DNA from 3 places in the Rothia sp. HMSC064D08 genome. Region 1 is predicted to be linked to each of the others. Evidence: riboswitches for the same ligand, from Rfam matches in the RefSeq annotation. Region 1 holds a riboswitch; each other region holds the start of a gene.
What was found. Region 1 has a riboswitch for S-adenosylmethionine ahead of HMPREF2625_RS06345 (bifunctional o-acetylhomoserine/o-acetylserine sulfhydrylase). Riboswitches for the same ligand answer to the same signal wherever they lie in the genome.

Region 1 (3,274 bases):
AGCCGTTGCATACCCCATAGTTTTAATAATGGCTTGTTTCGGCACTGTCATGGGGATAGATGCCCAAATCTGCGGTGAGATCAGAGAAGCGAACACTCCCGCAAGAAACCGGGCGGTAAAAAGAGACCAAAACCCCCATGCTAAACCGCATAAGCCCGTAAAAAGCGTAAAGCCGATGGACCCGGTAAGAATAATGCGCCTGCGATCAATGCGGTCTGACAGCGGGCCTGCAATGAGTGCGAAAACTGCATACCCTAAAGCGTATGCAGAGACGAACCACCCTGATTGTTCTGTGCTGGTGTTGAACTCCTTGCTGAGCAGCGGAAGCAGAGGGGCAGTGAGCAGAGTATCTGTGCCGATGACAAAGAGAGTGCTGAATGAGACAAGCCGCATGGTTGCCTCAGAATTTTGAGGTAGCTGATGAGATGTATTGTGAGAATTCATGGTGTACCCCTTGATGCTATTTCTATGTTCGTCGAAATTAGAATAAATCTATATTATGCTAAAGGGCAAGCCCAAGAGGTAATATTCTGTCACAGAGTCTTGCAGGCTCAATACGTTATGCGAAGAACCTGGAAAGGCATGGTTATGGGTAAAGAACGGCTGCATCACCCCACCCCTGATGATGTGACGTTGGATCGTGTCCTTGGCGCATTGTCAGATCCCATTCGACGAGATGTTCTCGCACGCATTGCTGACCACGGACCGCAGTTCTGCGGTGATTTTGACTATGGAATCGCCAAATCTACGATGTCTTATCATTTCAAAGTGCTCCGAGAATCAGGGCTCATGCACACCGAAGTGCTGGGAACGCACCGTAAAATTACACGCCGAGACAGCGTGATTGAGAATCTTTTCCCCGGTCTTTTAGACTCTGTTGGACTACCACCGGGTCAAGGCCAATGGGATGAATCTGCTGCGGATACTACAGGTGCCTGACTCGGCTAATCGGGTTGAGAGTATACGAATCCCTAAAATGAGGTCAGAGCAAAGGCAATTCATAAAACGTCATCTTTGCAACAATACGCCGAAAACACGTATCCCGCTTGACCGTGCGCGCTTCCTATGAAACTCTAGATGCAGGTCATGAGAGCCAGTGATAAGCCCCAGCTAGCTGGCCGGCAACCCTCCTCCGCGGTGGGGTGCCCTGGGTGAGGACCAGGCGTTGAACACAAAGTACAACGCAAGCGCGGGACCGATGTGCCCGATTCTGGTACATCGTTTTTTCGTTTGCAGAGAAGAAAGCCTAAGAACTCTGTACCGAAATCGGCATGCGGCCCCCTGAACTATCACAAGGAGCTTCGCATGAGCAACACTACAGTCCCGACTCCCGCCAACCCCGCCGGTTGGAAATTTGAGACCCGCCAGATTCACGCGGGGCAGGCACCGGATGCCGCAACGGGAGCTCGGGCGTTACCTATCTACCAGACCACCTCGTTCGTTTTCGAGAACGCAGAACAGGCCGCTAACCGTTTCGCTCTAGCTGAGCTTGGGCCTATCTATACCCGTCTGAACAACCCCACCCAAGAGGTTATCGAAAACCGCATCGCATCCCTTGAAGGGGGAGTGGGTGCGCTTTTGCTGGCCTCAGGCCAAGCGGCTATTACCTATGCGATTCTTAATATTGCGGGCGCGGGCGACCATATCGTGGCTTCCCCATCAATTTATGGGGGAACCTACAACCTACTTAAATACACGCTTGCCGACCTCGGCGTTGAAACTACGTTTGTTGAAAACCCGGACGACCTGCAGCAATGGCGCGATGCGGTTCGCCCCAACACGAAACTCTTCTACGGAGAAACCGTACCTAACCCCCGGAACGATGTGCTCGACATCGAGCCTATCGCCCAGATCGCCCACGACAATGGCGTTCCCCTAATCGTCGATAACACCGTTCCCACCCCATACCTTGTGCGCCCCATCGAATTTGGGGCAGATGTGGTAATCCATTCCGCCACGAAATATCTGGGTGGGCACGGCACCTCAATCGGCGGCGTTATCGTGGACTCCGGGAATTTCGACTATGGTGCCGACCCTGAAAAGTTCCCCAAGTTCAACGAGCCAGCACCTGGCTACCACGGTTTAGTTTATGCCCGTGACTTGGGCAAAGACTCCGCCTTCGGTGCGAACCTTTCCTATATTCTCAAGGCGCGAGTTTCGCTTCTGCGCGACACCGGGGCGGCGATCTCTCCAACTAACGCCTTCAACATTGGTATCGGTCTGGAGACTCTTTCCCTGCGCATCGAACGCCATATCGAGAACGCGACCAAGGTCGCAAACTGGTTGGAGGAGCATCCGCTGGTCGATCAGGTGATCTGGGCCGGTCTGCCTTCATCGCCCTGGTACGAGCGAGCCCAAAAATACCTGCCGAAGGGACCGGGCGCCGTTGTGGGATTCACCCTCAAAGACGCAGACCTGGAACAGACTCGCACCTTTGTGGACGCTCTGCAGCTGCACTCCAATGTTGCGAATATCGGCGATGTACGCTCGCTTGTTATTCACCCTGCATCCACCACCCACTCGCAGCTTTCCGAGGAAGAGCTAGAGGCAATTGGGGTGAGCAAAAACTTTGTGCGTCTCTCGGTAGGTATCGAAAATATTGACGACATTATCGCAGACCTAGAATTGGGTTTTGCAACTCTGAACGCCTAACCTGCACCGCCGCGACCGGGCTGCACAGTAAGTGCCCGGTCGCGGTATCGGTTTCTCGCCTGCCATTACCAACTACCGGTTACCCAGGAGAAAACATGACGGAAAATACCGTACACGCCACCTATCTGTCGCAGCTGCAGCATCCCAGCGCTCAGGGGTACCTGCGGCAGATGGCGATCGGTGATTTCACCCTCGAAAACGGTACCGTGCTTCCACAGGTAAACATCGGGTACGAAACGTGGGGGACTCTTAATAAAGCTGGGGACAACGCGATTCTTATTCTGCACGCCCTCACCGGTGACACCCATGTTTCGCGTGGGATTCCCACATCGGATATGCCTGCACCCAGTATCCGTGCGGTCGAAAGTGATGGTTGGTGGGAAGGTATTGTGGGGCCGGGCGCGGTGGTCGATACCACCAAATATTTTGTGATCGCCCCCAATATCTTGGGCGGATGCTACGGCTCAACCGGCCCGGCAAGCATCGTACCCGAGGGATACCCGGGCGCCGGGAAACCCTGGGGATCACGCTTCCCTCACGTCACTATTCGCGACTCGGTACGAGCCGAAGCCGAACTTATCACCCGGTTAGGGATTAAGAGTTTTCACCACGTCATCGGAGG
Region 2 (3,274 bases), on a different contig from region 1:
TGCTCGCGCACATGCTGGGTGAGTGCAGTCTTCAGCTCGTCTTCGGTAAGTGCCCGACCTTCGTCGGTGAGCGTCACATAGGCGACTGCCTGGTGGCCGGTTAGCTCGTCCTCCACGGGGCACACGCCAGCCTCCACCACGGCCGGGTGCGTCACGAGCGCAGACTCAATTTCGATGGTCGAAAGGCGGTGCCCAGAAATGTTGATCACATCGTCGATGCGCCCCAGGATGTACACGTTGCCCTCATCATCGACCTTCGCACCGTCACCGGCGAGGAACCAGCCGCGCGTACCGTAGTGCTTCCAATAGGAATTCAGGTAGCGTTGCGGGTCGCCCCAGACAGTGCGTGCCATGGAGGGGCCGATCTTATCGACCACAATGAAGCCCTGTTTGCCGGGCTCAACGAAGTCACCGTGCTCGTCCACCACGCGCACCGAGACTCCGGGGACTTCGCGGGTGGCGCATCCGGGAAGGGGAGTGCAGTGCGGGGTACCTTCGGGGAAGGTCCCTTCGGGCGCGAAGGCGGGGTCGTGTGGCCGTGGGGAGCAGATGGTCGAGCCGGTCTCGGACTGCCACCATGTATCGATAAACGATGCGGTACCCCCACCCACGTGCTTGCGCAGCCACTTCCACGCCTGAGGGTTAATGGACTCGCCCACAGACCCGAGCAGACGCACGGATGAGAAGTCGTATTTTCCGGGTTCGGGGCCGTCAGGAAACGCCCCCATGAGGGAACGAATCAGGGTTGGAGCGGTGTAATAGTTGGTGACGCCGTAGCGTTCGATAACCTCGAAATGACGACCGTAATGCGGAGTATTGGGGGTACCCTCGAAAATAACCTCGGTCACCCCGTTCACAAGCGGACCATAGATTTCGTAGGTGTGCGCGGTCACCCACGCGAGATCGGCGGTACACCAGTGCACAGTCGATTCAACCTTCGCCGGGTCGTTCACGGCAGACAGTTCATCGGGGCGCAGCACCCCATCGTCATCCACATAGTCCGGCAGCAGATCGTACAGCAGCGCGTGGGTGTATGCGGTCTGCACCAAATACCCCGCCATCGTGTGCACTAGGCCCTTGGGTTTGCCCGTGGTGCCGGAGGTATAGATGATAAACAGCGGGTCTTCGGCATCGTGCAGCTCGTACTCATGGGTATCGGGCTGATCGTCCACCAGGTCGTGGTACCAAATATCGCGCCCGGTCGTCCAAGGAACCTGCGCGTGTGCCACGGGGTCTGCGGCGCTTGTCCGGTCCACCACGATCACGTGCTCGATATTGTTCTCACCTGAGCATGCTTCATCGGCATTCACCTTAACGGGCACGACCTTGCCTCGGCGGTTCTGCCCGTCGGTGGTGATCAGAACCTTCGCGCCGGTGTCTTCCACCCGGAACTTCAGCGCCTCCGCCGAGAACCCGCCGAACACGAGCGAGTGAATTGCGCCGATCCGCGCGCACGCAAGCGTGAAAATAATGGTTTCGGGAATAACCGGCAGGTAGATTACTACACGGTCGCCTTTACGCACGCCGAGTTTGAGCAGGCCGTTGGCGGCGCGGGCGATGCGTCGCTGCAGTTCGGCGTAGGTGATAGCTTCACGGTCACCGGGTTCACCCTCGAAATAGAGGGCTACTTTGTCGCCGCGGCCCGCCTCCACGTGGCGGTCCACGCAGTTGTAGGCGACGTTGAGTTTGCCGCCCTCGAACCACTTAATCTCGGGTACGGAGTATTCTTCGATGCCCTCAGCATCGGTTCCGATAACCTGCGGTTTCTGGAAGGTATGCGCGTTGTCCCAAGTCTTGCCCCAGGTTAGGCGCTCGGCTTGTTTTTCCCAGAACGCTACCCGCGCCTCGTCAGATTCGTGCGCGGGGTTGGGGGTGGGTGCTAGAGGATTCGTGAATGAAAAGGGGGAGGGAAGTCCCACAGTATCTCCCATCGGTTACTGGCGTTAGCACCTTCGGCGTTATGAAGGCGCATGATGCGCCACCGCAGGCGAGGTTGCTGCGACGTCGTCGAGCCAGGTCTCTCGGTCGCTCTAGATGGATTACCAATCTAGTAAACCCTGTAGCTGGCGCAGGTGCAAAGACACCCCGTCATATTGCGCGTGTATGCGCCACGTTCGTAACATTCCGCAACATTGCACCCATGCCCACGCATCCACACCACACCCCAATACCGCGAGCAGGTAGGATTTTGTCGACAAGGTAGGATTTTCCTACCTGCTCGGGTCAAAAACCACCTGCTCGCGAACAGCACAAGAAAAACACTCCCACCGGGATGCGCCTCGTCAAGAGGATTTACCCGGCGGGAGTGCCGTTTACTCACCCAAAATTACCGATTAGTTCTGTTTTTGTGCGTTGGTTGAGCCTTTCGAGGCTCCGTTAGGGTTTTTCTGCCCGGATAACCAGTCGTTAGGATCGATCTGAATGTCGTTACGGACGGTGAAGTCGCTCTCTTGATCCTTGTTTTTCTGGTCACCCGTTGATCCCGTCGAGTTGGACTTTGACTTGTCGCTGGGGGTGCTGGGAGTGCTCGGATCTGGATTCTCAGGTTCGCCAACATGATCGATGGATGCCACAGCCTGCTGACCGGTCAGGTCAATATCGCTCTTGGGGGCACCGTTCTCAGGCTCATAGCGCAGAGTACCGTTGAGGATCGTCAAGGTGGTGGTCACACCGTAGCGTTCGAGATAGAAATCTTCAAAATGTGTACCGAACTGGCTGGCCAAGATCTGGTTGTAGACCTGAGTCCCGCCGCCGTTATGACTGGAAGCTACAACATCATGGTCAAGCGTAATATCGACGTAGCCTATCAGCTCATTGCCGTTGGCGGTCATCTCGCTGAAGTAACCGTGCATAGCACCACCGTTGAAGGCGACGAGCTGGGGATTATCGCCGTTTTCTGGTGTGGGATTGACGACGAGGGAAACCGCAAAATCGTCAGTATTTTTATTCCAGCCCGGGGGTTCTGCCCCGTCGATCTCGGCCCAGTCGGGGAAAACGAAACGGTGCTCCAAGCGCAGGCGCGCACCGGCGAGTAGGGTAGTGGTACCCGAGTAGTATGTCTGCTTACCGTCTTTAGTGGTTGCCTTGGGCGCTGAGAACCAGAAACCTGCACCGCCCCACTTTGCCTTGCCGATGCTGCCGCCGGGGGTAAACTTACCGCCACCAGCCGAGTAGAGGCCACTGGAACCTGCCGGAACGCTGGCGTGCTCGTTCTCAACCGGGCCGCTAAATGAATCTAGCCCCAGGAAACTGTTAGTGTCTAGTTCCTGGTGGG
Region 3 (3,274 bases), 190 kb from region 1:
CAGCGAACCCAACACGAGCGAAGAAAGCGGCAGCGCAATCACCCGGTAACGTACCTTCATGGTGATCCACTCGTCCACGTGGTCTTCACCTTCACGCAAGAACCACCAACCGGCAACGGCCCCGGCGCCCAGCGAAACCGCCAGACCCGCATACCCGATCCAGCCCAGGCTCTCAGGGATAGCACCCAGCACCGGAAAGAGCGGAAGATCGCCCATCGTCGTCTGCGACCAGCCCACATGCGTATCCACGCCGAACGCAAACCCGGCGCCGGTAGTCCACGACATCGCGTAGATCACCAAGTTCGGGAGGTAACCCAGCTGCAGCAGGGTCACCGCGAGCGCCCCCACCGGCCCGGCGTGAAGTTCCTGGTAGATTGTTGCGATCTGCGACCAGCGCATCATCATGGCAACCACCAGCACCAGAGCACCACCCATAATGAGCGAGAAAATCGCCACCATGGAGGCACGCACAATCGACCACACATAAGAACTCGCCCACCGCGAGTACTGGCTCATCTGCGAAATCTGTTCAGCGGTGTTCACGCCCACCATACGGGCGAGCGAACGCGATTCATAGTAGCCGCCCCAGATCAACCCGACCAGCACCACGATCTGCGGAATCAACGCCGCACCAACAATACCCAACAGATGCCGTTCGGTGCTCGCCCAAGCAAAAGCGACGGCGGCAAAAATACCGTAGGCAGCGCACCCTAATAATACGGGCTTGAAGAATTCCCCCTCATAGGATGCGCGCGCCAGTTTCCGCCCAGACCTAAAGCATAAGAGCACAGGAATAATGCTCAACCCCATGGGCACCAGTGTGAGCATGCCGTGCGGCAGAATAATGCCGAAAGCATTCGGAATATTCAGCGGCACACCGTGCATGAGCAGCCACAGGTGGGAAGCAAGAGTTGCGAGGGCGGGAAAATCCATGCGGTTAAAACCGTTGGTAAACCACACCGCCATGAGCAGAACGAGCACAAGCCCGAAAGAAAGCGCGGCGGTAAAAACTAATTCAACGATGCCCTGCAGCCAGAGTGGCATAGGGGCAGAATACCGGGATGTAGAAGAGCTACTTTTCATCGTTCTTCCATCATGCCATGAAACCCGCCAGCTCGTGTGAGCCTGCTGAGCTTTCGGGGAAATAGTTCCGGTTAATTGGCGGCTAACCTTCGTTAACTGCTCACCGTGAACATAGGGGTTACATGAACGTTACCGATGCGTTATCACCGCTGCAGCGGCGTGTACAGATAACTGCGCCGAGCATTTCTCACGGTCTTCTCGAACACGCAGGTACTCCCCCGGCGCTTACAGCGAAATACGGGACGGACAATTAGTCTTCGATCCACGGATTCACTGCGGGTACGCCCCAGGACCGGTACACCTCAGCTTTTGAAGAAACAATTTCGAGGTCGTGAGCTTGGGCGCTCGCCGCCATCAGACCTTCGAGGGCGGCGGTGGGCAGGGGCTCGGCATCTTTACGTCCGTGACTGTGGGTGCCGCGCGGGGCGCTGCGTCCCGCCCATTCGAGGCTTACGCGCGCATCCACGTTAATGATGTGGTCGGCGAATCTGTCGAGAAGTTCGGCAATCCAGCGGTCGGTCTCTGGGTAGGGGTAGAGTCCTTTGAGCTCGCCTACGCTCAGCACCGAAATGTAGAGGTGTTTATAGGCGCGGCGGCGCAGAAAGGCAACAACTTTGGGATCTGGTGTGGCTTTGCGAATCTCGGCGAGAACATCCGAGTCGAGAAGCAGTCCTGAGGCGCTCATACCCCTATGCTACGCGCAGACCGGCATATTCGACGGCGGGAATACCCTCAGGGTTGGGAAGAAGCAGAAAATTGAGGAATTCGTCGCGCTTAGAAGAAATACGTGCGTAATCCTGAATGCTTACTGCCTGGTAACCGCCGCGTGCGGGCACAGATGCGGCACGCAAATTTTCCTGATAAGAGCGTGCAGGAGTAAGGGGGGATGCTGGAGATGAAGAGCTGTTGTACATTGACAACCATGCGCCGAATGCGCGTTCCTTTCGCGTTGCTCTTGCCTGTACCAAGTGCCACCTAAGGCGGCGAATACAAACCGCTTCGTCATCCGAGCCACCCGTGAACATGGGGTTGGCGTTCGACCATAGTCGGAGCTTATCAGTCGAAACTCTTGAAGCTGAATCCAGGTTACAACAGCTTTCAGGAATCTGTAAACGTGCGAACCCGTCAAAATCTTGTGATTTACATAACGCGATTATGAATGCATATCTGTATATAGCCGCCTCATGGCGGCGTAGTGTGAAGTTTTGGACATTCAGGACAGGTCTACACATTCGAGAAGAATCACGGCACACTGGGTAATGTACAGAAATTTATCTTGCCTCTGATATATCACCATGTCACGTCTGCTTTACGCTTCCGGAAAGAAAGAGTGATAACTGTGAAAAAGACTGTACAGATCATGGGGATAGTGGCCGCAATTTTTCTGATCATTGGGTTTGGCTTGTTCATCCTGGCAGGCTGGGGCTCACTCGTGGAGTATCATGCCCTCGAGTGGAGGGGCGTGCAGCATAAAGGAGCAAGTCCCCTAACGCGAGCAACCGGCAACCTCAGCTACTGGTTCTTAGGCACCGGCTTTCTTACTGGCTTTATCGCCTTGATTCCGTTCTTCACCACGGCGATCAGGAACTCCCGCAAGACGCACAAAAAGTATCCTAAACAGGCTCAAGACCTCCTGAAAGATGGTCAGAACCAGATTGATTCATAGAGTCAGTATCTAAGGAGCGCTCATGAAAAAAGCTATCTACATAGTTGGAGCAACAACTGCAGTGGTCTTCTTTTGTGGCATAGTCCTGTTTATTTTAGGAGAATGGGGCGCTCTCGTGGAGTATCACGCCTCTGAATGGAGGGGTATTCAATTCGAGGGAGCTAGTCCGCTCACACGTGCAACTTTGAATATAAGTTTCCGATTCTTAGGTATCGGCTTCCTCACCGGCATTATCACCTTTATTCTGCTCTTTACAACGACGACCAAGAAGGCACGCAAGGCACAAAATAAGCACAGTGAGCAGAATAAAAACCCCTTGGTAGAAGGCGACCATAACCAGGTTGATTCATAGAGTCAGCATCTAAGGAGTGCTCATGAAAAAAGCTATATACACCGTTGGGGCAGTAGCCGCAGTACTTCTGGTTATCGGGTTTGGATTGCTCATCCTAGCCGGCTGGGGTTCACTCGTGGAATACCACGCCTTCGAGTGGAGGGGCATCGATCCCGCAGGAGCAAGTCCCCTCG

Region 2: another riboswitch for S-adenosylmethionine. It lies ahead of HMPREF2625_RS00840 (AMP-binding protein); the one in region 1 lies ahead of HMPREF2625_RS06345 (bifunctional o-acetylhomoserine/o-acetylserine sulfhydrylase).
Region 3: another riboswitch for S-adenosylmethionine. It lies ahead of HMPREF2625_RS05570 (nuclease PIN); the one in region 1 lies ahead of HMPREF2625_RS06345 (bifunctional o-acetylhomoserine/o-acetylserine sulfhydrylase).

The regions. Positions count from the first base shown of each region.
Region 1 covers NZ_KV797899.1:216,719-219,992, forward strand. The annotation lists partial or broken gene HMPREF2625_RS11175 (MFS transporter) at 1-444, opposite strand, end outside; gene HMPREF2625_RS06340 (ArsR/SmtB family transcription factor) at 589-939, shown strand; SAM riboswitch class IV at 1,083-1,196, shown strand; gene HMPREF2625_RS06345 (bifunctional o-acetylhomoserine/o-acetylserine sulfhydrylase) at 1,306-2,652, shown strand; gene HMPREF2625_RS06350 (homoserine O-acetyltransferase MetX) at 2,748-3,274, shown strand, end outside.
Region 2 covers NZ_KV797887.1:167,527-170,800, forward strand. The annotation lists gene HMPREF2625_RS00840 (AMP-binding protein) at 1-1,919, opposite strand, end outside; SAM riboswitch class I at 1,925-2,041, opposite strand; gene HMPREF2625_RS00845 (hypothetical protein) at 2,334-3,274, opposite strand, start outside.
Region 3 covers NZ_KV797899.1:30,034-33,307, reverse strand. The annotation lists gene HMPREF2625_RS05580 (cell division protein PerM) at 1-1,083, opposite strand, end outside; gene HMPREF2625_RS05575 (PIN domain-containing protein) at 1,334-1,768, opposite strand; gene HMPREF2625_RS05570 (nuclease PIN) at 1,773-2,051, opposite strand; SAM riboswitch class IV at 2,030-2,158, opposite strand; gene HMPREF2625_RS05565 (hypothetical protein) at 2,423-2,749, shown strand; gene HMPREF2625_RS05560 (hypothetical protein) at 2,772-3,101, shown strand; gene HMPREF2625_RS05555 (hypothetical protein) at 3,124-3,274, shown strand, end outside.